DNA from 3 places in the Massilia oculi genome. Region 1 is predicted to be linked to each of the others. Evidence: predicted binding sites of a transcription regulator. Region 1 holds the regulator's gene; each other region holds the start of a gene.
What was found. The regulator LexA, encoded in region 1, represses DNA repair genes until DNA is damaged. The targets are predictions, from matches to a motif close to ACTGTATNNNNATACAGT.
Positions count from the first base shown of each region.

Region 2: DIR46_RS15690 (putative DNA modification/repair radical SAM protein) is a predicted target of LexA. The motif match lies at 3,353-3,370, and genes of this name have one in related genera.
Region 3: DIR46_RS23760 (ATP-dependent helicase) is a predicted target of LexA. The motif match lies at 3,452-3,469, and genes of this name have one in related genera.

Region 1 is NZ_CP029343.1:4,540,013-4,550,312, reverse strand. Features, by position in the region: gene DIR46_RS20515 (MBL fold metallo-hydrolase) at 1-138, shown strand, start outside; gene DIR46_RS20510 (inorganic phosphate transporter) at 207-1,217, opposite strand; gene DIR46_RS20505 (DUF47 domain-containing protein) at 1,241-1,867, opposite strand; gene DIR46_RS20500 (replicative DNA helicase) at 1,959-3,356, opposite strand; gene rplI (50S ribosomal protein L9) at 3,466-3,918, opposite strand; gene rpsR (30S ribosomal protein S18) at 3,950-4,240, opposite strand; gene priB (primosomal replication protein N) at 4,271-4,567, opposite strand; gene rpsF (30S ribosomal protein S6) at 4,618-5,010, opposite strand; gene lexA (transcriptional repressor LexA) at 5,294-5,935, shown strand; gene DIR46_RS20470 (tetratricopeptide repeat protein) at 6,089-6,805, opposite strand; gene DIR46_RS20465 (cystathionine gamma-synthase family protein) at 6,926-8,167, opposite strand; gene purF (amidophosphoribosyltransferase) at 8,171-9,694, opposite strand; gene DIR46_RS20455 (CvpA family protein) at 9,759-10,247, opposite strand; gene DIR46_RS20450 (SPOR domain-containing protein) at 10,263-10,300, opposite strand, start outside.
Region 2 is NZ_CP029343.1:3,432,329-3,442,628, forward strand. Features, by position in the region: gene DIR46_RS15680 (GGDEF/EAL domain-containing response regulator) at 1-1,700, shown strand, start outside; gene DIR46_RS15685 (tetratricopeptide repeat protein) at 1,707-3,278, shown strand; gene DIR46_RS15690 (putative DNA modification/repair radical SAM protein) at 3,383-4,612, shown strand; gene DIR46_RS15695 (UdgX family uracil-DNA binding protein) at 4,609-6,174, shown strand; gene DIR46_RS15700 (TraB/GumN family protein) at 6,320-7,315, shown strand; tRNA gene DIR46_RS15705 (tRNA-Gly) at 7,384-7,457, shown strand; gene DIR46_RS15710 (DUF4214 domain-containing protein) at 8,370-10,004, shown strand.
Region 3 is NZ_CP029343.1:5,272,395-5,282,694, reverse strand. Features, by position in the region: gene DIR46_RS23770 (phosphohydrolase) at 1-260, shown strand, start outside; gene DIR46_RS23765 (SIR2 family NAD-dependent protein deacylase) at 253-1,068, shown strand; gene DIR46_RS23760 (ATP-dependent helicase) at 1,336-3,429, opposite strand; gene DIR46_RS23755 (hypothetical protein) at 3,806-4,024, opposite strand; gene DIR46_RS23750 (hypothetical protein) at 4,215-4,385, shown strand; gene DIR46_RS23745 (chromate transporter) at 4,447-5,073, shown strand; gene DIR46_RS23740 (chromate transporter) at 5,070-5,660, shown strand; partial or broken gene fghA (S-formylglutathione hydrolase) at 5,724-6,577, shown strand; gene DIR46_RS23730 (phosphoribosyltransferase) at 6,666-7,376, shown strand; gene DIR46_RS23725 (SRPBCC family protein) at 7,396-8,718, shown strand; gene DIR46_RS23720 (erythromycin esterase family protein) at 8,720-10,054, shown strand; gene DIR46_RS23715 (diguanylate cyclase domain-containing protein) at 10,064-10,300, opposite strand, start outside.

The DNA.
Region 1 (10,300 bases):
TGCACCCACCACGAACCGACGCGCGGGGACGATGAACTGGAAGCGGTATTCGCCGGAGTGATGGCGCGCTATGCAGAGCGGCTGGCGAATTTGCGGGTATTCCTGGCCTGGGAAGGGCTGGAAGTCGATCTCGGGTAGGCAGCACAAGGCACAAAGCAAAAGCGGAGCCACCGGCTCCGCTTTTGCTTTGTGCGATCCCGCGCTGCTTACAGGATCAGGGTCCCAACCCACCATGCCACCGCCGCGATGAACGCCGACGCCGGGATGGTGAAGACCCACGCCCACACGATGTTGCCGGCCACGCCCCAGCGCACGGCCGAGGCCTTTTGCGCGGCGCCCACGCCGACGATGGCGCCGGTGATGGTGTGGGTGGTCGACACCGGGATGCCGAACGCGCTCGACATCAGCAGGGTCATGGCGCCGCCGGTCTCGGCGCAGAAGCCGCCCACGGGCTTGAGCTTGGTGATCTTCTGGCCCATGGTCTTGACGATGCGCCAGCCGCCGAACAGCGTACCGAAGGCGATCGCGGCGTAGCACGAGATGATGACCCACGCCGGTGGATGCGCGTCGTTGGCGCTGACGTAGCCTGCCGCGATCAGGAGCATCCAGATGATGCCCATGGTTTTCTGCGCATCGTTGCCGCCGTGGCCCAGCGAATAGGCTGCGGCCGACAGCAGCTGCAGCTTGCGGAACAGCCCGTCGACCTTGCGCGGCGTCGCCTTGACGAACACCCAGGCCACGATCAGCATGATGATCGACCCCAGCGCGAAGCCCAGCAGCGGCGCCACCACGATGAAGGCGACGGTCTTGAGCAAGCCGCCGGAGATCAGGGAGCCGGTGCCGGCCTTGGCCACCGCCGCGCCCACCAGGCCGCCGATCAGGGCGTGCGAGGACGAGGACGGGATGCCGTAGTACCAGGTGATCAGGTTCCAGGAGATCGCCCCCACCAGCGCGCCGAAGATGACGTAGTGGTCGACGATCTGCGGGTCGATGGTCCCCTTGCCGATGGTCTGGGCCACCTTCATGTTGACCACGAAGATCGCGATGAAGTTGAAGAAGGCGGCCATCGCCACCGCGTGCTGCGGCTTCAGGACGCCGGTCGACACGACGGTGGCGATCGAGTTCGCCGAGTCGTGGAAGCCGTTCATGAAGTCGAAGATCAGCGCGAGGACGACCAGCATGCCCAGCACGTAAATGCTGATATGTAGAGTTTCCATAATCGTTACCGGTTCGAAGGCGCTTACGCGTTCTCGACGATGATGCCTTCGATGATGTTGGCCACGTCTTCGCAGCGGTCGGTAACGGTTTCCAGGATCTCGTAGATCGCCTTCATCTTGATCAGGTTGCGCACGTCCGGTTCGTCGCGGAACAGCTTGGACATGGCGGCGCGCATCACGTGGTCGGCATCCGATTCGAAGCGGTCGATTTCTTCGCAGATGGCGACGATCTTCGGCGCGTTGTCCATATCGTGCAGCATCGAGACCGCTTCCTGCACCTTCAGGCAGCACGACAGGCACAGCTCGGCCAGGCGTTTCGCCTCCGGCGTGACCGCATGCAGGTCATACAGCGACACGGTCTGGGCCGCGTCTTCCATCATGTCCAGGATGTCGTCCATGCGCGTGATCAGCTTGTGGATGTCGTCGCGGTCGAGCGGAGTGATGAAGGTCTTGTGCAGCAGGTCGACCGTGGCGTAGGTGATCTTGTCGGCCTGCTTTTCGATCGTTTCGACCGCATGGGTGCGGGTTTCCAGATCGTCGAAATTGGTCATCAGGCCGACCATTTCATGGGCACCCTTCACGCACAAGGCGGCGTGCTGGTTGAACAGTTCAAAGAAATTGCCTTCTTTAGGCAAAAAGCGTCCAAACATTGTTTCTTCTCCGTTTTTCTCTCGGGATTGCCGCCGCTCCGGGAAAAGCGACGGCATGGTGTGCGGCGTGAGGCGGGCCGCGGTATGCGGCTTAGTCGCCCTGATAGACGGCGAGGTTACCGCTGTAGTTGCCAAACTTGGTGTACTGGCCGATCCAGGTGAGGCGAATCGCGCCGATCGGACCGTTACGCTGCTTGCCGATGATGATCTCGGCGGTGCCCTTGTCGGGCGAATCCGGGTTGTAGACTTCGTCGCGGTACAGGAAGATGATCACGTCCGCATCCTGTTCGATAGCGCCGGATTCGCGCAAGTCGGACATCACGGGACGCTTGTTGGGGCGTTGTTCCAGCGAGCGGTTCAGCTGCGACAGCGCGATCACGGGGCACTGCAGCTCTTTCGCCAGGCCTTTCAGCGAGCGCGAGATCTCGGAGATCTCGGACGCGCGGTTGTCGCCCGGCTTGGAACCCTGCATCAGCTGCAGGTAGTCGACGATGATCAGCCCGAGCTTGCCGCACTGGCGCGCCAGGCGTCGTGCCCGCGCGCGCATCTCGATCGGGTTCAGGGCGGGCGTTTCGTCGATGTACAGCTGGGCGTCGTTCATCTTCTGGATGGCGTGCGTCAGGCGCGGCCAGTCCTCGTCGTTCAGGCGGCCGGTACGCAGGCGGTGCTGGTCGAGCTGGCCGACCGAGCCGAGCATACGCATGGCCAGCTGGGCGCCGCCCATCTCCATCGAGAACACGGCGACCGGCAGGCCGGCCTCGATCGCGACGTTCTCGCCGATATTCACCGAGAACGCGGTCTTGCCCATCGACGGACGGCCGGCGACGATGACGAGGTCGCCCGGCTGCAGGCCGGACGTCATGCGGTCGAGGTCGATGAAGCCGGTCGGCACGCCGGTGATCTCGCCCTGGTTCTCGCGCGAGTACAGTTCGTCGATGCGCTCGACCACCTGGGTCAGCAGCGGCTGCACCGCCAGCCAGCCCTGGGCGCCGCGGGCGCCCTGCTCGGCGATGGCGAAGATCCGCGACTCGGCCTCGTCGAGCATCTGCTTGACTTCCTTGCCCTGCGGATTGAAGGCATTGCCGGAAATCTCGTCGGCGACGGTGATCAGCTGGCGCAGGATGCCGCGGTCGCGCACGATCTCGGCGTAGCGGCGGATGTTGGCCGCCGACGGCGTGTTCTGCGCCATGGCGTTCAGGTATTGCAGGCCACCCACTTCCTCGGCCTTGCCGAGCTGGTTGCAGGCTTCATAGACCGTGATCACGTCGGCCGGCTTGCCGGCATTGATCAGGCGGACCATCTGTTCGAAGATGATGCGGTGATCGTAACGGTAGAAGTCTTCCGCGTGCATGAAGTCGGCGATGCGGTCCCAGGCGGCGTTATCGCGCAGCAGGCCGCCGATGACGGACTGCTCTGCTTCGATGGAATGCGGGGGGATGCGCAGGGCTTCGATCTGCGGGTCTGAGGGTGCTGCGTTCATGGGCGGCATTATACCTTCTCCTGTCACACGGCTGTCATAATTGGTGAGTTTCAAAAGCAAAAAAGCCGGGAGAACCCGGCTTTTTTGTGCACTGCTTTTACTTCAGTTCAGCATTCGCTCAGGCAGCTTCGCCCACGACAGCGATGGTGATTTCCGACACGACGTCGGTGTGCAGGGCGACTGCAACCGGGAATTCGCCGGTGGTCTTCAGCGGGCCGGTCGGCAGGCGAACGGCAGCTTTTTCGACCGGGAAGCCTTGCTTGGTCAGCGCTTCAGCGATGTCGGCGTTGGTGACCGAACCGAACAGACGGCCGTCGACGCCGGCCTTCTGGCCGATGGTGACGGTCAGGCCGCTCAGCTTGTCGCCTTGGGCTTGGGCGGCTGCCAGTTTCTCGGCGGCTGCTTTTTCCAGTTCGGCGCGCTTGGCTTCGAACTCGGCGACGGCGCCGGCGGTAGCGCGGCGGGCCATCTTTTGTGGGATCAGGAAGTTACGTGCGTAACCGTCCTTGACTTTGACGACGTCGCCCAGGTTGCCGACGTTGATGACTTTTTCCAACAGAATGATTTGCATGTTTTATCTCCAGGATAGCTGACGTAACCGATTAACCGTGGTGCAGGTCGGTGTACGGCAGCAGCGCCAGGTAGCGGGCGCGCTTGATGGCGGTGTCGACCTGACGCTGGTAGTGCGCCTTGGTGCCGGTCAGACGTGCTGGCATGATCTTGCCGTTTTCCTGGACGAAGTCCTTCAGGGTGTCGACGTCTTTGTAGTCAACCTGCTCAACGCCAGCGGCGGTGAAGCGGCAGAACTTCTTGCGCTTGAACAGCGGGTTCTGCTGTTTGCGCTTGAGTTTTTCTTTAGCTTTGTTTTTGTCGAACTTTTTACCGAATGCCATTTGAGGCTCCTGTATATCTAAATTGCCGAACTAGGCGGCACTGAAATCAATGATGTGAAACACCAGGGCTTTGCTGTTGCGATTTTTTCGTGCAAGGAATCCGTTGAAGCGGTAGCTGGCGCCGAGCTCGGCACTGCCGAACCTGCCCGAAATCTCGCCCGCGGCGAACGCGGGGACTTCGAACTCGACCAGGCGATCGATCCCCGCCTCCCGCTGATGCGAACTGTGCATCAGGACGGCTGAAACGATCGGCACGCCGGCCGGGGTGTAGCGCAGTACGTCACGCTCGGCGATGGTCGCCACGAGCTGGAGCTGATTTTCGCCCAACTTCTACCCGGTTCTTCTGCTACGGTGTCTACGAATTCCTGGAAAAAATCTTAGGCAGCGGCGGCCGGGGCAGCTGCAGGAGCGGCTGCTTCTGCACGGTGGCTCTTGGCTGCATCTTCGCGCTGCACCGATTTCATCATCGGCGACGGTGCGGTTTCTGCTTTCTTCATCTTGACGGTCAGATGACGCAGAACGGCATCATTGAACTTGAATGCGGTTTCCAGCTCGACCAGGGTCTCGTTGTCGCATTCGATGTTCAGGCAGATGTAGTGCGCTTTTGGCAGCTTCTGGATCTGGTAAGCCATCTGGCGGCGGCCCCAGTCTTCCACGCGATGGATGTTACCGCCGCGGCTGGTCACCGTGGTCTTGTAACGCTCGATCATCGCCGGGACTTGCTCGCTCTGGTCCGGATGGACGATAAAAACGATTTCATAATGACGCATGCATTACTCCTTGAGGACGTTTTACATAAATGCCCACCTCGGCGTCAAGACGAGTGTGGGAAGGGAACAGCCAGCTAGTATAGCGTGAAATGGGTAAAAAGGGAACTTGGCTGTCAAGAGGCTCACCCAGGCGCCTGGCTCACTCGACATTTACGCTTGCGAAAAGCGTATTTTTTGCGATACGCGCGCTTTTTTCGCGCTTTTTCGTGTATAGCCCTTGCGTATAGCAGAATACTGTACAAAAATACAGTCTATCTCTACCAACCCGTTTCGCAAGACATTTATGCTCAAGCTCACTGCAAGGCAAGAACAGATCCTCAACCTGATCAAGGAAGCGATCGAGAACACGGGTTTCCCTCCGACCCGGGCCGAAATCGCGGCCGAACTGGGCTTCCGCTCGGCCAATGCGGCCGAAGAACACCTGCAAGCCCTGGCGCGCAAGGGCGCGATCGAGATTTCGCCGGGCACCTCGCGCGGCATCCGCCTGGTCGGCGCCAGCGTCGAGCAGATTCCGCCGCAGTTGCCGATGATGCCACCGTCGATGATGTCGCTGCCGCTGGTCGGCCGCGTCGCCGCCGGCAATCCGATCCTGGCCCAGGAACACGTCGAAGCCACCTATAACGTCGACACCGCGATGTTCGCGGCGCGGCCCGACTTTTTGCTCAAGGTAAAAGGCTGGTCGATGCGCGACGCCGGCATCATGGATGGCGACTTTTTGGCGGTCAAGAAGATCGACAGCGCCAAGAACGGCCAGATCGTCGTCGCCCGCCTGGGCGAGGAAGTCACCGTCAAGCGCTACCGCAAGACGGGCGACCTGGTCGAACTGCTGCCCGAGAACCCCGACTTCAAGGTCATCGAAGTCACGCCCGACGAAGAGTTCGCGCTCGAGGGCCTGGCGGTCGGGCTGATGCGCAGCTGGAATTGATCCTCTGTAGAACTTAGCACCACTACCATGTCATCCCCGCGAAGGCGGGGACCCAAGTCCTCAGCGCTGCCAAGACGATCTGACGCAGCGTTAACGCGAGCAACTCAGGTTCCCGCCTGCGCGGGAACGACGTATCTTCCAGCAGATGTCGCCTTACTGCTTGGCCTTGTTGACCACCGCATTATGCTGGTCGACAAACGCTTCGGTCGCGCTGCGCCATGCGGCGAAATCGGCCAATACCATCTTCGAATTGACTTTCGCTCCCTCGGCGATGTTCTGGCGCACCCGCTCCAGATAGGCGGTCGAGGCCTCGGTTTCCTGCTTGTTCATCAGCTTGGCGATGTCGGGCGGGATGCGCCTGGTCAGCGGCGACTGTTCGTTGAGGTTGGTCACCATCTTGTTGTAGCAATCCTGCCAGCCGGTCACGGCCTTGTTCACGCGCTCGATCTCTTCATTGATCTTCGACACCGCCGGAATACGCGGCGACGGGCAGCGGTACTCGCCCGACTGCAGGTCGGCGCCATCGTAGCCCTTGATCCAGTAGTCGATCTCGGCGCGGCGATCGATGCGCTGCTGCATGATCACGAGCGAGTCGGCGGCGACCTTGTTGCCCTTGGCGGCCGACTTTTCAAACCATTCCTTCGCCTTCGCCTCATCGATCGCGCCGGCCTCGCCATACCAGTACATCTGGCCCAATTGCTGCTGGGCCTGTGGATTGCCGGCATTGGCCAGCTTGGTGTAAAGCTTGAGCGCGCCCGCATAGTCTTTTTTCTCGAACAGGGCGTTGGCATCCTCGAGTTCGCCGGCGAATGCGGCGCTACTGAACGCGACAGAGACCGAAAGGGACAGGCAGGACAGGAATCGTTTCATGGGCATACCGTAAGGCTGGCTGGTAAAAGTCCATGATAGCCGTGTTTTACGGCTGGGCTCAACCGCAAAAACGACAGGGCCGGCATTCGCCGGCCCTGTGATGACAGCTTTTACATCGCTTTACGCATCCAGCGCCTGGCGGAAGTCGCCGACCAGGTCATCGGTGTCCTCGATGCCCACCGACACCCGGATCAAGCCTTCGGCGATCCCCATGCTGGCGCGCCGCTCGGGGCCCATCTCGAAGAAGATCGTGTGCGCCACCGGAATCACCAGGGTGCGGTTGTCGCCCAGGTTCGAGGCCGGGATCGCCAGCTTGAGACGGTTGAGATAGTCGAACGGATCGATGTCGTCCTTCAGCTCGAAGCTCAGCAGCGAGCCGCCGGCGCGGAACAGCGCCTCGACGATCGCATGCTGCGGGTGCGAGGCCAGGCCCGGATAATGCACGGCGGCGACGCGCTCGTCGGCCTCCAGCATCGTCGCCAGCGCCAGCGCATTGGCGCAGGTGCGCTCCATGCGCAGGGCCAGCGTCTCGGCGCCGACCGCGATGTGGTGCGCCGCTTCCGGCCCCAGCGCGGCGCCGAAGTCGCGCAGCGCCTTGGCGCGCAGCTGGGCCATGCCTTGCGCACCTGGCGCTTGCTTTCTGAAGTTCTGGGCGATGTTCGGATATGCGGCCCAGTCGAACAGGCCGGTGTCGGTCAGCGCGCCGCCCAAGGCGATGCCGTGGCCGCCGATCGACTTGGTCAGCGAATTGACCACCAGCCCGGCGCCCACATGCTTCGGCCGGAACAGCCAGGGCGTGGTCATCGTGTTGTCGACCACGTACAGGATGCCGCGCGCGCGGCACAGTTCGCCGATGCGGGCCAGGTCCGCCACTTGCGTGCGCGGATTGGCGATGGTCTCCACGAACACCAGGCGGGTGTTCGGTCGCAAGGCCGCTTCCACCTGGGCCACGTCGGTAGCGTCGACGAAGTCGACGTCGACGCCCTGCCCCGCCACCGTCTGCCACAGGCTGTTGGTATTGCCGAACAGGAAGCTCGACGACACGATGTGGTCGCCGGCTTTCAGGAGCGCCTGGAACAGCGCGCCGATCGCCGCCATGCCGGTGCCGAAGCACAGGGTGGCGACGCCGTCTTCCATCTTGCTGATCTTGTCTTCCAGGGCCGACACCGTCGGGTTGCCCTGGCGGCCGTAGCGAAAGCCCGGCTCCCTCCCCTGGAATACCGACGCCAGCTGGCGTGCGTCGGCATAGCCGTAGGCGACCGAGGTATGCACCGGCTTGTGCAGCGAACCGTGCTCGATCGTCTTGCGGCGATCGTTGTGCAGGATGGTGGTGGTGAAGCCGTAGCTTTGCTTGTCCGACATGGTTTACTCGGCGGCCACCGGCGGGTTCAGGTTGAGCTGGGTGCGCACCTTGTCCTCGACGTCCTTCGCCTTCGGATTGTGGCGCGCCGATTCCTGGCGGTCCAGGTACTCGGGCGTCACGTCGCCGGTGATGTAGACGCCGTCGAAGCACGAGGCCTCGAAGTTCTTCAGCTCGGGATTGACGTCCGAGATCGCGCGCTTGAGCGCGTCGACGTCCTGGTACACCACGCGGTCGGCCGTGATCTCGCGGCACACCTCGTCGACGGTGCGGCCGTGGGCGATCAGCTCGTCGCGGGTCGGCATGTCGATGCCGTACACGTTCGGGTACAGCACCGGTGGCGCGGCCGAGGCGAAGAACACCTTGCGGGCGCCGGCTTCGCGCGCCATCTGCACGATCTCGCGGCTGGTGGTGCCGCGCACGATCGAATCGTCGACCAGCAGCACGTTCTTGTCCTTGAACTCGGAGCTGATGGCGTTCAGTTTCTGGCGCACCGATTTCTTGCGCATGCCCTGACCCGGCATGATGAACGTCCGGCCGATGTAGCGGTTCTTGATGAAGCCTTCGCGGTACTCGACGCCCAGTTTCATCGCCAGCTGGATCGCGGCCGGACGCGAGGAATCGGGGATCGGCATCACCACGTCGATCTCGTCGACCGGGATCTCCTTGCTCACCTTGTCGGCCAGGTATTCACCCATGCGCAGGCGGGTGGCGTACACCGAGGCGCCGTCGATCACGGAATCGGGTCGGGCCAAGTAGACGAATTCGAAGGCGCACGGGTTGAGCGACGGATTCTCGGCGCACTGGCGCTCGTGCAGCTTGTTGTTTTCGTCGATGAAGACCGCCTCGCCCGGCGCGATGTCGCGCACGAAACGGAAGCCCAGGCCTTCCAGCGCAACCGATTCGCTGGCCACCAGGTATTCGTTGCCCTGCTCGGTCTCGTTGATGCCCAGGCACAGCGGACGGATGCCGAACGGGTCGCGGAAGGCCAGCATGCCGTGGCCGGCGATCTGGGCGACGACGGCATAGGCGCCGCGCACGCGGCGGTGCACGGCGGCGACCGCCTTGAAGACGGCGTCGGCGTCGAGCGAGTAGCCGTCGGCCGCTTCCTGGATTTCGTGCGCCAGAACGTTGAGCAGCACTTCCGAGTCGGAATCGGTGTTGATGTGGCGGCGGTCGTTACGGAACAGCTCGTCCTTCAGCTGGGCCTGGTTGGTCAGGTTGCCGTTGTGGGCCAGCGTGATGCCGAACGGTGCGTTGACGTAGAACGGCTGCGCCTCTTCCTCGCTCGACGAGCCGGCGGTCGGGTAGCGGCAGTGGCCGATACCGGTATTGCCCTGCAGCGAACGCATATTACGGGTGCGGAACACGTCCCGGACCAGGCCGTTGGCCTTGAACATCGAGAACATGCTGCTGTGATTGGTCGCAATCCCCGCCGCATCCTGGCCGCGGTGCTGCAGCAGCAGCAATGCGTCATACAGCAACTGGTTGACGGGAGAGTGAGAGACGACGCCGACGATGCCACACATGGTGTGCTCCTAAAAGCTTGAGTGCTTGATTACAGAAAAAAGTTCTACGACTGAGGAATGCTGGTCAAAAGTTCACGTGCTGCGCCATGGCAGCCGGCAGGAAGGGCTTGACGGTACGGGCGCCGGTCTCGGCAATCGGCGACAACAGGGCCTGTTGCCAGAATGCCTGCTTCGGAATGTCCGTCATCCCACACAATATGACGCCGGCCAGCACGATTACAATGCCGCGCGCCAATCCAAACAAGCCGCCAAGGCCGCGGTCCGCGAGCGAGAGGCCAGTGGCTTCCACCAGGGCCCCGATCGCGAGCGACAGCAGGCCCATCAGGATACGCACGCCCAGGAACAGCACGATGAAGGCGACGATCAGGCGCGCCGTGTCGCCGGGAATCACTTCCGGCAGCAAGGGCGCGAGCCCGGCGCCATAGGCATTGGCCACCACGAAAGCGACAATCCAGCCCAGCAGCGACAGGATTTCCTTGACCAGGCCGCGCAAGGTGCTGATGACGACGGAGGCGATCAGCACGAACAGCACCAGGTAATCGAAAATCGTCACGCTTGTCGGACAGAATCAGAGGGGTACCATGGTGCCGGACAGGCCGATGCCGC
Region 2 (10,300 bases), 1.1 Mb from region 1:
ATACGCTGAACCACGAGGGCCGCTTCACTTTTGTGAACGACCGCGCCTACCAGCTGCTCGGCTACACCCGCGAGGAGCTGATCGGCCAGCATTACTCGATCCTGGTGCACGAGGAAGACCTGGAGCGCGCGCGCTATGTGTTCAACGAGCGCCGCGTCGACGAGCGCGCCTCGCGCAACGTCGAGCTGCGCCTCAAATGCCGCGGCGGAGGAAATGGTCTCGAGCGCCACGACCGCACCTTCAACACCACCCTGATGACGATCTCGCTCAACGCGATCGGCATGCACGTGCCGGACCAGGAAGTGAAGAAGCTCGAATTCTTCGGCACCTATGGCGTGGCGCGCGACATCACCGACCGCAAGCGCGCCGAAGAGGTCATCTCCTACCAGGCCTACCACGACATCCTGACCGACCTGCCGAACCGCATCCTGTTCAAGGACCGCCTCGGCCTGGCCGTGATCCAGGCCAAGCGCAAGCAGACCGAGCTCGCGGTGATGTTCATCGACCTCGATCGCTTCAAGCTGGTCAACGACACGCTGGGCCATGTGAAGGGCGACGAGTTGCTGCAGCAGGCTGCGGGACGTCTGAAGGAATGCCTGCGCAAGGGCGACACCCTGGCGCGCCAGGGCGGCGACGAATTCACGATCGTGCTGCCCGAGCTGCGCGACCGCGACGACGCGCGCATGGTGGCGGACAAATTCCTGGAGGTGCTGCAGGAGCCGTTCGACCTGGACGGCCACGAGGTGCACATCTCGGCCTCGATCGGCATCGCGATCTACCCGAAGGACGGCGAATCGATCGACGAGCTGCTGCGCCACGCCGACATCGCGATGTACCAGGTCAAGGCGCTGGGCAAGAACGGCCACAGCTTCTACCACGACTCGATGCTCGAAGTGTCGCACCAGAAGATCGCGCTGGAGCAGGCGCTGCGCCGCGCGCTCGAGCACGACGAGCTGGAGATGTTCTACCAGCCGCAGATCGACGCGATGAGCGGCCGCATCACCGGCGCCGAAGCCCTGATGCGCTGGAACCATCCAACGCGCGGGCGCCTGTCGGCCGGCGAGTTCCTGCCGTTCGCCGAAGAGAACGGCCTGATGCTGCCGATCTCGGACTGGATGATCGGCGCGCTGTGCCGCGACATGCTGAAGTGGAATGCGATCGGCGGCAGCGAGATCCGCCTGTCGCTGAACCTGTCGCCGCAATACCTGGACCGCGGCGACTTCTTCGAGAAGATGCGCGGCGCGCTGGCGCGCCACGGCATCTCGCCGCAGCAGATCGAGGTCGAGATCACCGAGAACATCTGCATCCGCAATCCGCAGTATGCGATCGAGCAGCTCAACAAGTTGTGCCAGCTGGGCGTGTCGATCGCCATCGACGACTTCGGCACCGGCTACTCGTCCTTGTCCTACCTGCACCGCTTCCCGATCCACACGGTCAAGATCGACCAGTCCTTCGTCAAGGAGATCCACCAGGAAGACGGCCACTATCCGGTGATCCTGGCGATCATCTCGATCGCGCGCGGCCTGGGCCTGAACCTGATCGCCGAAGGCGTCGAGACCGAGGAGCAGGCGCGCTACCTGCGCGCCAACGGCTGCCTGACGATGCAGGGCTATCTGTTCTATCGCCCGATTTCGCTGCAGGACTTCATGGCCGCGCTGCGCACCCAGTCGGGCGCCAGCCTGCGCGCGGTGCAGGCCTGACCGATCATGCTCGACACGTCACTCGTGTCCGGTGAGACGCCGACGTATAGCGCTCAGTTCTTGCGCGTAAAAGCGCAGGCCGAGCGCGGCATGGTCCAGGCCCAGCACAGCCTGGGCTTCATGTACGTCAACGGCCAGGGCGTGCCCAGGAACGACGAGCTGGCGGTGGTCTGGTACCGGATGGCCGCGACAAGCGGCCTGGCGCAGGCCCAGTACAACCTCGGCGTGATGTTCCAGAAGGGCCAGGGCGTGGAGCAGGATTTCGCCCAGGCGGCCCACTGGTACGGGCGCGCGGCCGACCAGGGTTACGCGCCGGCCCAGTACAACCTGGGCTGGCTGTATGCGAAGGGCCTCGGCGTGGCCAGCGACGTGGGCCGGGCGCTGCACTGGTTCAGCCAGGCGGCGGATCAGGGAGAGCCGGGCGCGCAGCACAACCTGGGCATGATGTTCGAGACCGGCAAGGGCGTAGCCCAGGACCAGGAAGCGGCGCTGCACTGGTACCGGCGCGCCGCCGAGCAGGGCTATGCGCGCTCGCAGTACAACCTGGGCCTGCGCTACGACGCCGGCCAGGGCGTGGCGCGCGACCCGCGCGAAGCGCTGGCCTGGATGCGCAAGGCGGCCGAGCAGGGCCATGCGCCCGCCCAGTTCAACCTCGGCCTGCGCTACGACAAGGGGCAGGACGTCGAGCAGGACAGCCGGCAGGCGATCCTGTGGTATGGACGCGCCGGCGAACAGGGGCATGCCAGCTCGCAGTTCAATCTGGCGCTCATTTACGACACCGGTCACGGCGTCCCGCGCGACGAAGCGCTGGCCCTGGCGTGGTACCGGCGCGCCGGAAACCAGGGCCATGCCGGGGCCCAGAACAGCCTTGGCATGCGCTATGAACACGGACAGGGCGTGGCGGTCGATGCGGCGCAGGCGGCCGCCTGGTACCGGCGCGCGGCCGAGCAGGGCCTGCCGGCGGCCCAGTACCAGCTGGGACAGCTCCTCGATGCCGGCAACGGGGTCGAGCAGGATCCGGCCCAGGCGACCGGGTGGTATCGCCAGGCGGCCGAGCAGGGGCACCTGCGCGCCCAGTTCGACCTGGGCCTGCGCTACGAGAGCGGCAGCGGCGTCGACCAGGACAGCGCGCAGGCCCTGGCCTGGTACCGGCGCGCGGCCGGCCAGGATTACGCACCGGCCCAGTACATGGTCGGCGCGCTGCTCGACCGCCTGGAGACCGGCGACCCGGTCGAGGCGACCGACTGGTTCCACAAGGCGGCCGACCACAGGCACGCGCTGGCGCAGTTCGAGCTGGGGCTGCGCTACGACTGCGGCAAGGGCGTGGAGCGCGACTACGAGGCGGCCCATTTCTGGTACCTGTGCGCCGCGCGCCAGGGCCATGCGCGGGCCCAGTTCAACCTGGGGGTGATGTATGCGGCGGGGCAGGGCGCCCAGCGCGACCTGGTCGAGGCCTACGCCTGGCTGCACCGGGCTGGCGCTGCCGGCGTGGCTCCGGCTTCTGCCTACCTGGGCAAGATCGCGGGCCAAATGGAAGCGCAACAGTTGTCCCAGGCAGAGCGCTTGATATCCGTTTAACGCACCGCATTTGAACCGCCGGCAGGCATGCATGGCTGGGCCAGCGCACCGTGTATGCAAGCACGCCGCGTTATACTGTATGTCCATACAGTCAAGCGCGCGCGATGGAACTCAACGACAAGCTCGAAATCCTGGCCGACGCGGCCAAGTACGACGCATCCTGCGCCAGCAGCGGTGCGCCCAAGCGCGGCTCCGAGGGCAAGGACGGCCTGGGCGCCACCACCGGCATGGGCATCTGTCACAGCTACACGCCGGACGGCCGCTGCGTCTCGCTGCTCAAGATCCTGCTCACCAATTTCTGCATCTACGACTGCCAGTACTGCATCAACCGGCGCACCTCGAACGTGCCGCGGGCGCGCTTCGCGGTCGACGAAGTCGTCAAGCTGACCCAGGATTTTTACCTGCGCAACTATATCGACGGCCTGTTCCTCAGCTCGGGCATCATCCAGTCGGCCGACTACACGATGGAGCAACTGGTGGCAGTCGCGCGCCAGCTGCGCGAGGTGCACCAGTTCCGCGGCTACATCCACCTCAAGACCATCCCCGACGCCGATCCACTGCTGATCCAGGAAGCCGGCCGCTGGGCCGACCGCCTGTCGGTGAACATCGAGCTGCCGACCCACGACAGCGTGACCCGCCTCGCGCCCGAAAAAAGCGTCCACACGATCAAGCTGGCGATGGGTTCCATTCGCCGCAAGCTGGACGAGAAGGCCGAAGAGCCGAAGGCGCCGGCCTTCGCGCCGGCCGGCCAGAGCACGCAGATGATCGTCGGCGCCGACGCCAGCGACGACCACACCATCCTGAACACGGCCGAGACGCTGTACGGCAGCTACAAGCTCAAGCGCGTGTACTACTCGGCCTTCAGCCCGATCCCGCAGAGCCCCGGCAGCGTGCCGCTGGCGCCGCCGCCGCTGCTGCGCGAGCACCGCCTGTACCAGGCGGACTTTCTGTTGCGCGGCTACGGCTTCACGGCCGGCGAACTGATGCCGCAGACGGGCAACCTGGCGCTGGACGTCGATCCCAAGCTGGCCTGGGCCTTGAGCAATCGCGAGCACTTCCCGATGGACCTGAACCGCGTCGACGCTTCCCTGATCCCGCGGATTCCCGGCATTGGCCTGCGCAACGCCAAGCGCATCGTCGAGTTGCGCCGCCTGCGTCGCATCCGCTGGGAAGATCTGTCGCGCCTGCGCTGCAGCCTCAAGAAGCTGGCGCCCTTCGTCGTCACCGCCGACTACAAGCCGGCGCAGGGCGCGACCAGTTCCGACCTGCTGCGCAAGCACATGGCCGATGCGCCGCAGCAGATGAACCTGTGGCCCGAATTGCAGGCGGCATGAACGCGAGTGCCGGCGCCGCCGCCCTCGCCGCGACCGCGGTGGAGAACGTGCGCGCGGGCCGGCCGCTGCTGGTGGACGGCTTCACCGCATGGCGCGCGGTGGCGCGCGAACTGCTGCGCGCCGGCGTGCCGCCCGAGGCGGTGACCTGGGGTGCGCCGGGCGCCGACCTGTTCTCGGGTGCGCCGGCATCCCAAGCCGCTGCGCATCATGGAGGCGACCTCCTGGCGACTCCGGCAGAACCGCAAGCGGGCGAACCGGAGCCTTCCAATGCAGCGACGCCAAGGCCGCCGAGGCCACAAGTTCCCCGCTCCCTGATGGAGATGTTGCAGACCGCCGCCTGCTACCGCGACCATGACCGCTGGGCCTTCCTGTACCGGGTGATCTGGCGCTGGCAGCAGGGCGAGCACGACGTGCAATCGCCCGCCGATCCGGACGGGCAGCGGCTGCACGCGATGGTCAAGGCGGTGCGGCGCGAGGTACACGATATGCACGCCTATATCCGATTCCGCGAACGGCCGATCGAGGCCGGCGCGCCCCATTTCGTGGCCTGGTTCGAACCCGCCCATGACGTCCTGCCGCAAGTCGCCGAGCATTTTGTGGCGCGCATGGGCAAGGTGAGCTGGATGATCGCCACGCCCGACGCCAGCGTGCTGTGGGACGGCGCCATCCTGCACCACACCGGTCCCCTGATGTCGAGCGCGGCCGATCTCGACGACGCCGGCGAGGCCTTGTGGCTGACCTATTACCGCAGCATCTTCAACCCGGCGCGCCTGAACACGCAGGTGATGAACAGCCACATCCCGTCACGCTTCTGGAAGAATCTGCCGGAAGGCGCGCTGGTGCCGTCGCTGGTGAGCCAGGCCGGCCTTGGCGCGCGCCGCATCGGCCAGGTCGAGGCCGTAGGAAGGCGCAGCGGCCGCACGATCTCGATCGAGGCCGAGCAGGCGCAGCCCGAGCGCCAGCAGCCGTCGAAGCTGGACGAGTGCCGGCGTTGCGACCTGTGGGAACACGCGACCCAGGCGGTGGGCGGCGAAGGACCAGAACATTCAAGAATCATGCTCGTCGGCGAACAGCCGGGCGACCAGGAAGACCTGGCCGGCCAGCCCTTCGTCGGCCCGGCCGGCAAGCTGCTCGACCGCGTGTTCGAACAGGCCGGCGTGGAGCGCAAGGGCGTCTACATCACCAACGCCGTCAAGCATTTCAAATGGGAGCCGCGCGGCAAGCGGCGCCTGCACAAGACGCCGGCGCAGAAGGAGATCGAGGCCTGCCACTACTGGCTCGAGAAGGAGATCGCCACCCGTAAACCCAAGGTCATCGTGGCGATGGGCGCGACCGCGCTCAAGTCGGTGCTGCAGACCGGCAGCGCGACGCTCAAGGACAAGCTGGGGCGGCCGGTGCGCCATGGCGACAGCTGGGTGGTGACGATCTACCACCCGTCGTACGTGCTGCGCGTGCCCGACGAAGCGTCCAAGCAGGAGGCGTTTTCGGTGATGGTCGAGGGCTTGAAGCTGGCGCAGGAATTATTGGACCGGCCCGACGTGCCGGAGCCGCCGGAAGGCTGACATATGCGCGATATGCGTTGCTCATGTAATTGAAACAGCCGTGTCACAGCGGGTTCGCCAGCGATGCCATTGGCGTAAGATCTGGCGATTCCCATCACCGGATCATTTCATGAACAAGCTCGCCGTACCCGCTTTCTGCATATGCATGCTGACCGCTCCCGCCTGGGCGCAATCGGAAGATGTGGCTGTCCCGGCGCAGGCCGCTGTTGGTGCGTTCGAGACCGCCGCCGAACCGGCGCCGGAGCAGATCCACGTCGTGGCCCAGCGTCCGGGACCGGGCATGTGGAAGGTAAGGAAGGGGGAGCATGTCTTGTGGGTGTTCGGCATGTACGGGCCGGTACCGAAGGACATGCAGTGGCGCTCGCAGGAAGTCGAGAACGTCATCATGAATTCGCAGGAATACCTGTCGGCGCCAAGCGCCTCTGCCAAGGCAGGCTTCTTCAAGTCGATCACGCTGTTGCCGAGCATGATCGGGGTGCGCAAGAATCCGGATGGCGCCACCTTGCGCGACGTGATGCCGGCTGAAGACTACGCGCGCTGGACCACGCTCAAGGCGAAATACCTGCCCGAGAACGACGACGTCGAGCGCGAGCGCCCGATCTTCGCGGCGGAAGTGTTGTCGAATGCCGCGCGCAAGCAGGCGGGCCTGATCGACAGCTACGCGGTGCGCAAGCCGCTGCTGGATCTGGTCAAGAAGGCGAAGCTGAAAGAGACCGCGTCGACCTTCCAGCTACCGATGGACAATGCGCGCACTGTGCTGAAGAACTTCAAGAAGTCGACCCTGGGCGACGCCGCCTGCCTGGCGCGGACGATGGCCACGCTGGAGCAGGACATCGAGGCCGCCAGCCGGCGCGCCAATGCCTGGGCCAAGGGCGACATGGATGAGATGCGCAAGCTGGACTTCGCCACGCGCGAAGAGGCCTGTTTCGGCGCACTGATGAACAGCGCGGCATTCGATGCCGAGCCCGAATTCAAGAACATGAAAGCGCGTGCGCAGGCGATGTGGGTCGCCTCGGCGGAGAAGGCGCTGGCGGCCAATGCCTCGACCTTCGCCGTGCTGAAGATCGAGGATATCTTCGATCCGCAAGGGGTGATCGCGGCGCTGGCGGCGAAGGGGTATGCGGTCGAGCAGCCGGATTGATCCGGGGCAGGCGGGGGAGGGGCGGAAAATTGTCAAACCGTCCCGAACACGCGTAGAATGCTGGCGACGCGGGTGTAGCTCAATGGTAGAGCAGAGGCTTCCCAAGCCTACGACGAGGGTTCGATCCCCTTCACCCGCTCCAATCAACTGGAAGTTGATATGGACGCAAGTCAGCACGATTGTGGTATTGCCTGCTGTCGAAGACGTGAGCAAATGTACTCACCGTGCTTTTCCTGCCCCGAACCGTTTTACTGACCAAATTTGTATCTGGCAGGCGTCACTTTCCCGTCGCCCGCGCCAGCAACACGTTAGCGACAGTGCCTGGCGTTGCCGCTAGACTCGCCATGGGTAGCGCCGATCGCGCCGCGAAGGCGCCGGTGGCGAGCCGTATCTCCATGCCATCGTGCAGTAAAGAAGTACTCGCATTGCGAAGGCAGGTCGCAAGCATCGCCGAACGCCATAGTTTCGTCGCCATGCCGAAGCGTGTGGTTTTGCATCACATCGACACGTTACCGGCGGTCGTCACGAACGTCCAGCGCCGGCTCGTTCCTCATGTTGACGCTGACGCACCCGCGGATGGCCTGGTTGTTGTAGAGCACGTCTCGATACCTTTGTCACACAGGCCGAAACATTGCTGCGCGATATGTATGCGTGGCATCCGCTCCAAACTGGTCGCTGGCCGGCCGCATCCTTCGCCCTTCGGGTGACGCCACCAGTGCCAGCCACAGCGTCACGGCCTTGATATCGGCCTGGAACCGGTCGCAGCGGGTTTGCTTTTCTTGTGCCCGAATCTGGCGTCGGAGAACGTGGTTTGCTTCGTGGAGGCTCAGCAGGAATCGAAGTGGTCTTTGTGACAGTTCGGATTGACGCGACGTGGACCGATGATTAAAGTGGCGCATCCTTAAAGTCAGGCCAGATCTTACTGCACGTTATTTTTGGTGAGTATCCAAACAGCGCTATTTGTTATCGTGTTAGTGGAATTGCCTCGTAAAGCGGTCAATGCAAATTCCCATTATATTCATGATGTTCTTAATCCACTGAAAAGGAATGATTGATGTTTATACCACGATTCAAAACTTTCTTGTTGCTCGCCACGATGAGTACCTTCGCCCTACCAGCACAGGCTACTACTGCACAGTTCCTTTCTCGCTTATACACTGAGGGATTAGGTCGTGCCCCCGATACTGCAGCATGGAAAGCAAATCCGTATTTTCTTACGACACCATCGAATTGCGCAACATTGAATTTTTCCGATCTGGCTAACAATATTTACACTTCTGCAGAGTATAATGCCCTCGGCTATACTAATAAAGAAAAAGTTTTGACTTTGTATCGTGGAATATTAAGCCGTGAGCCTGATAGCGGATCGATTCAGTACTATGCAAACTTACTTGATACAGGTGTCCGCATCACCGCGATAATCAGCGACTTCGTCAGCAGCAGCGAGTTCGTGAACCTTCGTAACACTAAAATTTGTTCATCGATCCCTGTAGGACAGAACACTCCATACACTTGGGGTCAGCACCCAGCAATGCCACTCGACTCCGGCACTGCGCCTATGACGTCTGCGGCCCTGCAAAACCTGATCAATGCCGCTAGCAATAGTTCGAATAAAGTAGTGAGCTTGCCTCAAGGCACAGTCGTTTATGCGAACCAGAGAATCGTTATTCCTGCTGGAGTCACGCTTACTACTGCGGGTAACATCGTTCGAGGTCAATATGCCAAAATGGCAAGAATTGTAAGAAGTGCAAATTTTTCTGACTCAACTATCGTTATGCAAGGCTCAACAAATACACAGCCAGGCGCGGTAATGGACCGAATTTGGGTTTCCGGACACCGTGATCACGTTGTAAATGGTACGACTATCAACTATGTACAGCCCGCGGCCAGCGTTCTTATTACGAGTGGAAATAACGCGAGAGTGAGCAATAGCCGCTTCGACACACCTATTGGTGGAACAAATATTGGAATCGACGGATCAGAGCCCACAGGCATCACCTGTAACAATATAAGTGTGAGTGGCAATCTGTTGACTGGATATACGAACACGCATTATGGCAATGCAACAACGCCGTATCCTTACAGTGATGGCATTACGTCAAAATGTGCGAAGACTTCAATTGAGAATAACACCATCATAGATGCCAGCGACGTGTCAATAATCTTGTTTTACACTGCCGGCCTGCAAACTGTTCAAGCAAGTAAGGTCACGGGAAACCTGATTATCTCTACGGGCATTCCAGCATTTGCTGCCCTTATGTACGAGCCTTATTTCTACGCAGGATCAACGCCGATTGTGCGCGACTTCACCGGCTCCTCGTTCTCTGGAAATACTTTTTTTGCAGCGGAAGGAACACGTTTCGAGCTGGGGATATCGGCGGGTCGCCGCCCTTGGAATAATCTGACGTCTTATATCAGTGGTGGAGAATTTTCTAATAATAGCAATGCAGGTATCTCTACAACCATGCAAGTCGGCATTGGTGTCGGCTACGCCATCAACACTTTGGTTAGCGGAAATGCCTTAAGCTACTCATCCTATACTGTATCTCAGACGTTAGACCCATATGCCAGGTGCCCGTCTAGGGCAGCAGTCGTAACAGACAATATCAGCGGAGTCACGATCACCGGAAACACGTCTCACGGCGTCGTGGCGCCGACGACACCCGGTAATCTAGCTTGCAATTTCTGATGTAACTCAGCACCCCTCACTGTTTGAATGAAGTCGGGGGTTACTTTGCCATGCTCGACAAATATCTGGTGGAGTTTGTCGAGCATTTCGTCGTCTGACCATTGCCGACGCCGCCGATTCCGTTCAACGCGCGCGTCCTCAAGCATCTGCCTCGATACGATCCCGCCGAAGGCGTCCTTCACCTTCACCCATAACGTCTACGCGTCCGCACGTTGGAGCTTTTTAGTCGCTGAGTGCTTCGATTGAATGCCAATGTACAGGCTTACTTATGGTTCTTAAGTAGCTGCTTGACATGG
Region 3 (10,300 bases), 730 kb from region 1:
GCCTGCCGGCCTGGGACGCGCGCGGCCACGCGGCGCACAAGCGCGCCGACCGCCTGGCCGCGGCCACCGAGGCCGTGCACGTGGCCGGCTGGTCGCGCGATGAGGTGCGACGCACGCTGAAGATCCGCGCCGAGGTGCTGGCCGAGGATCCGCTCGCCGCCCATTACGATTGCCGGCCGTGGGAACCGTGGCCGCCGGGCGTGGCCTGCGAGCGCTTCCTGGCCGAGCTCGAGCGGCTCAAGGCCAGCGCCCATGGATGAGATCGCGCGCGCCTGCGCTTTGCTGAGGAAGGCCGACGGCCTCCTGATCGCTGCCGGCGCCGGCATCGGCGTCGATTCGGGCCTGCCCGATTTCCGCGGCGATACCGGCTTCTGGAAAGCCTACCCGCCACTGGCCGCACGCGGCCTGCCGTTTCGCGAGATGGCCAATCCAGCGAGTTTCGAGCGCGATCCGCCTCTGGCCTGGGGCTTTTATGGCCACCGGCTCGACCTGTACCGGCGCACGCACCCGCATGCGGGCTTCGCGATCCTGCGCGCGCTGGGCGACCGCATGGAGCATGGCAGCTTCGTCTTCACGAGCAATGTCGACGGCCAGTTCCAGCGCGCGGGTTTCGCGGACGACCGGATCGCCGAAATCCACGGCACCATTCACCACCTGCAATGCACCCGTCCCTGCCGCGCCGTCACCTGGCCGGCGGACGACATCGAACCCGAGGTCGACCTTGCCCGCTGCACGCTGCGGTCGCCGCTGCCGGCCTGCCCGCACTGCGGCGCGCTGGCCCGCCCCAACATCCTGATGTTCAACGACGCCGCCTGGGTCGACATCCCCAGCGACGCCCAGCTCGAGCGGCTGGCGCAGTGGCGCGCAGGAGTCGCCCGGCTCGCCGTGATCGAGCTCGGCGCCGGCACCGACCTGCCCTCGGTGCGCCGCTTTACCGAGTCGCAGGGTGTCCACGCGATCCGTATCAATCCGCGTGAACACCGCATCGTGCGCGGTGTCGGCATCCCCATGGGCGCGCTCGCCGCCCTGCAAGCCATCGCTCGGGAAATGGAAATTGTGTTCAAGTAATATTGAACACTAAGTGGCTGATTTCATTCAGCCTTTTGGACTATCCACAAGAAATGTGGATAACTGTGTGGAAAAGCGCTACTTGACAAGCCGCAAGCGCAGTAGCGATGCGGGTTTCAACAAAATGCCCGTTCTGAAGGCAAAAAAATACCCTTGTAAAATCAGTCACTTGCACGTGCGCCACTTCTGCGTGTCCATGTCACACACGGCAAATTCCTACAAAAGACGAGCACGGGGGATAAGTCGTCAATTTGCTCGCATCTGTCGTCATTTCCACGCGTTCCGGGCCCGGTCGCGTACCATCATGCGGATGCTGTCGGGCATCGGCGTACGCAGCTCGCGCTTGTCGGCGCTGAGCCAGGCGCACTCCTCGAAATGCTTGAGCATCACCGGGGTGATGAAGCGCGTGCGCGCCGCATACACGTGGCGGTCTCCCATGCTCGACTGCTGCTTGATGAAGAAGCGGTTCGGCACCACCAGGTGCAGGTTTTCACGCGCGCGTGTCATGGCGACGTAGAGCAGGCGCCGCTCTTCCTCGATGTCCTCCTGGCTGCCGGTCGCCATGTCCGACGGAATGCAGCCGTCGACGACATTTAAAACGTGCACCGAATTCCATTCTTGCCCCTTGCTCGAGTGGATGGTGGACAGGATCACGTAGTCTTCGTCGAGCAGCGGCGCGCCGGCGCGGTCGCTGGTGGCTTCGGGCGGGTCGAGCGTGATCTCGGCCAGGAAGCTCTCGCGGTTGCCATAGCCGCCGGACAGCGCCACCAACTGGTCGAGGTCGGCCGCGCGCACCTGCGCATCGTCGTGCAGGCGCTCGAGCTGCGGCTGGTACCACGCGCGCGCCAGCTCGAGGTCCATCGGCCAGCGCAGGCCGGGTGTACGCAGGCGCCGGTACAGGTCGCAGAACGCCTGCCAGTCGGTCCTGCAGCGGGCCGGCACCGGAAACGCCTCCAGGGCCGCCGCCGCGTCGACGCTCGTGCCGGCGGCCTCGACCAGGCGGGTGGCGGTCGCCTGGCCGATGCCGGGAATCAGCTGCAGCGCGCGGAAACCCGCCAGGCGTCCGCTCGGGTTCTGGGCGAAACGGAGCACGGCCAGCACGTCCTTGATGTGGGCCGCTTCCAGGAATTTCAGGCCGCCGAACTTGACGAAGGGGATGTTGCGGCGCATGAGCTCGAGCTCGAGCGCGGCGCTGTGGCTGGCGGCGCGAAACAGCACCGCCTGCGACTTCAGAGCCATCCCGCTTTCGCGCTGTTCGAGGATGCGGTTGCAGACCCAGCGCGCCTGCTCGGCTTCGTCGGGAATCAGGACCAGCTGCGGCTTGATGGTTGAAGCCTTGTCGGTCCACAGGGTCTTGGCGTGGCGCTCGAGCGCGGCGCCGATCACGGCATTCGACGCATCCAGGATCGGCTGCGTGGACCGATAGTTGCGGGCCAAGGTGATCAGCTGCGCCGGCTGCGAGAACTGATCGGCGAAGTCGAGGATGTTGCGCACGGTCGCGCCGCGAAAGCCATAGATCGACTGCGCATCGTCGCCCACCACCATCACGCCGCGGCCGTCGGGCTTCATGCCGCTGACGATGGCCGCCTGCAGGCGGTTGGTGTCCTGGTATTCGTCGACCAGCACGTGATCGAACAGCGCGCCGAGCTCGGCCCCCAGCACCGGGTCGGCCGCCATCTCGGCCCAGAACAGCAGCAGGTCGTCATAGTCGAGCACATTCTGCTCCTGCTTGGCGTCGACATAGGCGCCGAACAGCGTCTTGAGCTGGGCTTCCCACTCGCTGCACCAGGGGAAGAAGGCCTGCAGCACCCCGTCGAGCGGCTCGCGGCCGTTGACCACCCGCGAATAGATCGACAGGCAGGTGCCTTTCAGCGGGAAGCGTTTCTCGAGCTGGCTCAGGCCGATCTCGTGGCGCACCATGCCCATCAGGTCTTCGGAGTCGCCGCGGTCGTGGATCGTGAACTGATCGTCCAGCCCGATGCGCCCGGCAAACTCGCGCAGCAGGCGCGCGCCGATGCTGTGGAAGGTGCCGGCCCAGGGCAGCGTGACCGGCGCCTGGCTTCCCTTGAGCCCGAACAACCGGTGCAGCACGCCGCCGGCGCGCTGGGTCATTTCGGTGGCGGCGCGGCGCGAAAACGTCAGCAGCAGAATGCGCTGCGGATCGGCGCCCGCCTGGATCAGGCGCGCCACCCGGTGCGCCAGCGTATTGGTCTTGCCGGAACCGGCGCCGGCCACCACCAGCAAGGGACGCGGCGCGTCGAGCCCGACGTCGTGCTCGACCGCCGCCCGCTGCTCGGGGTTCAGGCTGGCGAACGGGTCGTCGGTAGACGAGGTGATGATCGGATCGGCGACGGCGGACATGGGCGAAATCTGGAAATGCCATACTGTACATTTATCCAGTCCCAGGCCGCAAGGAGAAAATGGGGACGCCTTGTATCGCTGTCAAAAGGTTGCCAAGAATGACATCAGCCATGACCTGAGCAATCGTTGTCAAGTCACGGAAAATCAACGCCTTTTTTGGATATCCACAAAGTCTGTGAATAACTGTGTGGAAAAGCGGGGGCTTGACACGCTGGACGCGGCCTCCCGTGCGGCTTTCAACAATTTGCCTATTGGGAAGGCAATCTCGTTTCCGCTGAAAATCAAGGGTTTACAAGATTTAACCCCGGCTGACACAGTATGCACCACAAATAAATATTGCGGCAACTTCGGGGGCGATCTGGAGTTCAGGTCCCGCTCAGGCGATCGCCCGGCGGCGCGCTGGTTCGAGCAGGACGCGCTCGATCACCTGGGGTCGTACCCCATGCGCCTTGAGATACTCGAGCGCCGGCATGGTGCCGCATTCGCCCAGGGTGGCGATGCCGCGCGCCACGATGTCTCGCTGGCGGGTGTTGCGCCTGAGCTCGGAGGGCCCGGCGAGGCGTTGATCGATATCCTGGGCACGGTATGGACGCATGGCGGTCTCCGGTGGGTTATGTCGCTGACGCACCACGAGTATTGACGATGGCGGAATGAAGTCAATGTCAAACCTGTATCAATACGCGAAAACATTGTCTATGGCAGACGCCCGCCCTCCGTCTGCGCTGCGCCGCCCGGCGGCCATCCTGCCTACAATCGGCCGCAACAGACCACGCATGAGGATTTCCATGAGCACCCGACCCGACCTGAATCCCGGCGACGACGCCGCCCCCGGCACTCCTGGCGCCGGCGAAGACATCTGCGACGCCTGCGCCGGCCGCGGCACGCTGGCCGACGGCAAGCCATGTCCGCAATGCGGCGGGACCGGCCGCGTGATGGAAGGCATCGGCGGCGGCTGAGCCATTATTCAGCGCGGGTAGCGCATGGACACGGCGCGGGCCCTGCGGCGATAATCGCCGGATGAGCGCCTCACCCCTGCCCTTGCCGCCTTCCGCGCCGCAGCCTGTCCCTTCCGCACCGGCGGCCGAGCCCGATCGTCCCCGCCCGACGTCGCTGACCGACCTGTTCGTGTCATTCACGCTGATCGCCCTGCAGGGCTTCGGTGGGGTGCTGGCCGTGATCCAGCAACAAGTCGTCGAGCGCAAGCGCTGGATGAGCAACGAGGAATTCGTCGAAGAATGGTCGGTGGCCCAGATCATGCCAGGCCCCAACGTCTGCAACCTCGCGATGATGATCGGCGCCCGCCACTTCGGCTTGGCCGGCGCCATGAGCGCCCTGGCCGGCATCCTCACCGTCCCGCTGATCCTGGTGCTGTGCCTGGCCCTGGTCTATGCGCAGTTCGCCACCCAGCCCCAGCTGCAGGGCGCCCTGCGCGGCATGGCTGCCGTCGCCGCCGGCCTGATCGCCGCCACCGGCCTGCGCATGTCGGTTGCATTGACCCGGAACGTGATCCCGCTCGCCGCCTGCATCGCGATCGCCGCCACCGGCTTCGTGCTGCTGGCCTGGATCCATGTGCCGCTGGCGGCCGTGATCGGCCTGCTCGGCGGCCTCGGCTGCCTGCTGGCCTGGCGCAGGCTCAAGCCATGAACCCGCCCAGCCTGGTGTTCGGATGGCATGACTGGCTGAACCTGTTCGTCCATTTCCTGATGCTGTCCATGATGTCGCTCGGCGGCGCGATCTCGACCACCTCCGAGATGCAGCGCTACCTGGTCGAGCGCCACGGCTGGCTCAGCCAGACCCAGTTCGCCGACTCGGTGGCCCTGGCCCAGTCGTCGCCCGGACCCAACGTCCTGTTCGTGGCCCTGCTGGGCTGGAACGTCGGACTCAATACCGGCAGCATGACGGCCGCGCTCTCCGGCGTCGCGATCTCGATGATCGGCATCATGCTGCCCTCCACCGTGTTTACCTACCAGGTGGCGCAGTGGGCCCAGCGTAACCGCGAGCTGCGCGCCGTGCGCGCCTTCAAGCAGGGCATGGCGCCGCTGGTGATCGCCATGCTGCTCTCCACCGCCTGGCTGCTGGCCACCGGCGGCGGCAAGCGCGGCGAACACATCGACAACTGGCCGCTGTGGCTGGTGACGGCGGCCACTGCCATCGTCGTCTGGCGCACCCGCCTGCACCTGCTGTGGATGCTGGCGCTCGGGGCGCTGCTGGGGGCGCTGGGCGTGGTCTAGTTGGCAAGCGCCGCCCGGAACCGGCATACTGGCGCCATCCATCCACCCGCACCCGACACCAAGATGCCCCAACTCCTCAATGAACACGCCTGCTTCGGCGGCGTGCAACGCTTCTACCAGCACGACTCGTCCGCCATCGGCCTGCCGATGAAATTCTCGGTCTACCTGCCGCCGGCGGCGGCGGGAGAGGAAAATTTGCCGGTCCTGTTCTACCTGGCCGGCCTGACCTGCACCGAAGAAACCTTCCCGATCAAGGCCGGCGCCCAGCGCCTGGCCAGCGAACTGGGCATCATCCTGGTCGCGCCCGACACCAGCCCGCGCGGCGCCGATGTTCCGGGAGAAGAAGACAGCTGGGACTTCGGTACCGGCGCCGGCTTCTACCTCGACGCCACCCGGGAACCGTGGGCCCGCCACTACCGCATGCACAGCTACCTGCTGGAACTGCACGCGCTGGTGCTGGCCACCTTCCAGGCCGATCCAGGCAAGGTGGGCATCTTCGGCCACTCGATGGGCGGCCATGGCGCACTGACCATGGCGCTGAAGCACCCTGACCTGTTCCGCTCGGTCTCGGCCTTCGCGCCGATCGCGGCGCCGAGCCGCTGCCCGTGGGGCAAGAAGGCCTTCGGCGGCTACCTTGGCGCCGACGAAAGTGCGTGGCATCAATATGATGCCAGCGCACTGATGGCGTCGCAGGCGAGCGCTCCGTTCCCTGGCGGCATCCTGATCGACCAGGGCCTGGGCGACAAATTCCTGGCCGAGCAGCTGTTCCCGAGGCCTTCGAGGAAGCCTGCGCCAAGGCCGGCCAGCCGCTGACCCTGCGCCGCCATGCCGGCTACGACCACGGCTATTATTTCATCTCGACCTTCGTCGACGACCATCTGCGTTTCCACAGCCAGCAACTCGGCGAAGTCGCCTGACACCCGCGCGCGGCCCCGTCCGGGGCCGCCATTTTCCACTGCGTCATTCCTCGGGGCAAACGAACGACGGCCACGCTCGTCCCTGTGTATGCTGGAAGTTAACAACTTCTTCATCATGCAAGAGACCGAACCATTCATCGACCGCGTCGACGCGGGCACGAAGCTGGCAAAAGCGCTAGCCGGGGCGCTGCGTCAATGCGCCGGCCGCGACGATGTGCTTGTACTCGCGCTGCCGCGCGGCGGCGTGCCGGTCGTCTTCCCCATCGCCCAGGCGCTGCACGCCGAACTCGACTTGATGCTGGTGCGCAAGCTCGGCTTGCCCAACCAGCCGGAGTTCGCCATGGGCGCCATCGGCAGCGGCGGCGTGTGCGTGCTGCAGCCCGGCGTGCCTGGCCTGATGGGCGTGACGCAGGCCGAAGTCGATGCGGTCGTTGCGGCGGAACAAAGCGAGCTGGCGCGGCGCGAACGGCGCTACCGCGGCGAGCGTCCGCCGGCCAGGATCGCAGGACGTTGCGTCATCCTGGTCGACGATGGCGTGGCCACCGGATCGACGATGCTGGCGGCGGTCGAAGTCGCGCGCCGCCAGCGGCCGTCCCGGCTGGTGCTGGCGGTGCCGGTGGCGGCCCGGGATGCGCTGCAGGTCTTGCGTGGCGTTGCCGACGAGGTGGTCTGCCTTCTCGCACCGATGCGCTTTCGCGCCGTGGGGCAGTGGTACCGACGCTTCGAGCAGACCGACGATGAAGAAGTTCAATCCCTGCTGGCGCAGGCGTGGGCGTGCCAGCGCGATGCCGCCAGCTAACTTACCTCAAGGAGCCGAGATGAACGATACAAACAATGAACAAGCAACGAACGTGGGCAAGTGGATCGGCGCGGCAGTCGCAGGCGCATTGCTGATGTACGCATTCGACCCGGATCGCGGCGCCAAGCGCCGCGCCCGCGCCCGCGGCGCCCTGCGCGACGCGCGCGACCGCACCGGCGACCGCCTCGAACACGCCTGGCACAGCGCCGGCGACCGCCTCGATTCGGCGCGCCTGCGCGCCACCGGCGCCGCCGCCGTTGCCGGCGAACGACTGGCCGGCGCCGCCCATGCGGCGGGCGACCGCCTGGCCGAGGTCTCGCACCGCACGCGCGACCGGCTCGAGCATGCGCGCGAGCGCCTGGCCGACGCCTCGTACGAGGCGAAGGATCGGGCCAGCCACGCCGCGCACGAAGCGCGCGATCGCATGAAACACGCTGCCTACGAGGCGCGCGACCGCGCCAGCCATGCCGCCCATGAAACGCGCGAACATGCCGGGTCTGCCGCCGACCAGGCGCGCGACCGGGCCGAGTACGCCGCCGAACGCGCCCGCGAACGGGCCGAGCACGCGCGTGAGCGCCTCGAACAGACCGCCCACGGCATGAAAACCGAAGCCCGCTCGCGCGCCCACGCCGCCGCCAGCCAGGTGCGCAGCTGGGCCGATCACCTGACCGAGGCGTTCGGCTCGCGCAGCCCGACGCTCACCAATTCCGCCCTGCTGGGCACCGGCGCCCTGAGCGTGGTCGGCCTGGCGCGCCGCTCGCCGCTGGCCGCCCTGCTCGGCCTGGGCGCGCTGGCGGTGCTGCTGCGCAGCGACCGCGGCCGCCACATGGTCGATTCGCTGCGTCACCGCGGCGCCGCCAGCCAGGTCGACGTGGAGAACTCGATCCACATCGACGCCGCGCCGAAGGAAGTGTTCAACGCCTGGTCCGAAGTAGAGAACTTCCCGCGCTTCATGTCGCACGTGACGGAGGTGCGCGACCTCGGCCACCGCCGCTCGCACTGGGTGGTGCGCGGCCCCGGCGGCATGGAATACGCCTGGAACGCCGTGATGACCGAACAGTCGCGTCCCGAGCGCCTGTCGTGGCGCAGCGAGCCGGGCTCGGAGATCGAGCAGGAAGGCACCGTGATCTTCGAGCCGTCGGGCAACGGCACCCGCGTCACGGTGCGCATGACCTACGCGCCGCCGGCCGGCGCGCTGGGCCACGGCATCGCGCGCATGCTGGGCGCCGATCCGCAGCGCCAGATGGACGACGACCTGGCGCGCATGAAGGCGTTCATCGAGCGCGGCGGCGCCCACTACGCCGGCCACCAGCCGGCGCCGAGCCATAGCTTCCTGCACTGAAGTGCCCATCCTCACCGACGCCGCCCTCGATGCGGTGCGCGCGTCGGCCCGCCCCCTCACCGGGGGCGCGGACGACTACGACGCCCTGCTCGACATGGTCGGCAATGCCCGCTTCGTGTTGCTCGGGGAAGCCACCCACGGCAGCCACGAGTTCTACGCGGAGCGCTCGCGCATCACACGGCGCCTGATCGAGGAAAAAGGCTTCACCGCGGTGGCGGTCGAAGCCGACTGGCCCGATGCCTGGCGCGTCAACCGTTACGTGCGCGGCGAAGGGGCGGACGCGGACGGACGCGCCGCCTTGTCGGGCTTCGAACGCTTCCCGGCCTGGATGTGGCGTAACACGGCGGTGCTCGACTTCGTCGAGTGGCTGCGCGCGCGCAACGATGGCCTGGACGCGGACGCCAGGACCGGCTTCTACGGCCTGGACCTGTACAGCATGTACACCTCGATCCACGAGGTGCTGGGCTACCTGAACCAGGTCGACCCGACCGCAGCGCGCGAGGCGCGCGAGGTCTATGCCTGCTTCGACCACTACGACCGCGACAGCCAGCAATACGGCTACGAAGCCAGCTTCGGCATGTCGCCCTCGTGCCAGGAAGGCGTGCTCGCCACCCTGCGCTCGCTGCAGCAGCGCGCCTTCGACTACGTGCAGGCCGACGGTGGCGACGACGGGTTCTTCTGCGCCCAGCAGAACGCGCGCCTGGTCAGGAACGCGGAAGAGTATTATCGCACCATGTTCAAGGGCCGCATCTCGTCATGGAACCTGCGCGACAGCCATATGGCCGAGACCCTGGACGCGGTGGCGCACCACCTGTCGCAAGGCGGCAAGCCAGCGCGCATCGTGGTGTGGGAACATAATTCCCACATCGGCGACGCGCGCGCGACCGAGATCGGACGCCAGGGCGAATGGACGGTGGGCGAGCTGGCGCGCAAGGCGCACGGCGCCGACACGCTGCTGATCGGCTTCACCACCAATGAAGGCCGGGTCACGGCGGCCTCCGAATGGGATGGCGAGGGCCTGCGCAAGCACGTGCGGCCGGCCCTGCAAAACAGCTACGAACACCTGCTGCACAGTACCGGCATCGAGCGCTTCTTCCTGCCGCTGCGCGAGTCGTCTCCGGCGCGCGACGTGTTGATGGAAGAGCGGCTGGAGCGCGCCATCGGCGTGCTGTACCTGCCGCGCAGCGAGCGCCAGAGCCACTATTTCATGGCACAGCTGCCGCGCCAGTTCGACGCCGTGATCCACATCGACCGCACCACGGCGGTGGAGCCGCTCGATGCGACCAGCGGCTGGCATTCGGGTGAGCCGCCCGAGACGTATCCAGTCGGATTGTAGGGCCGGCGGCTAGGCAGTCACTCCCACCGCATACCCATCCCGGCCATTCGCCTTGGCGACGTACAAGGCCCCATCCGCCGCCGCCAGCAGCGCGTCTGCCCCTTGCCCCGGCCGCCACAAGGCGACGCCGATGCTGGCCGACACCGCCACGGTGCCGGCGCCGGTGGCGAACGGCGCGCGCATCGCGGCCACGATCTTGGCAGCGATGTGGGCCACGGTCTGTTCGGCCTCTGCGCCACCGCCGAT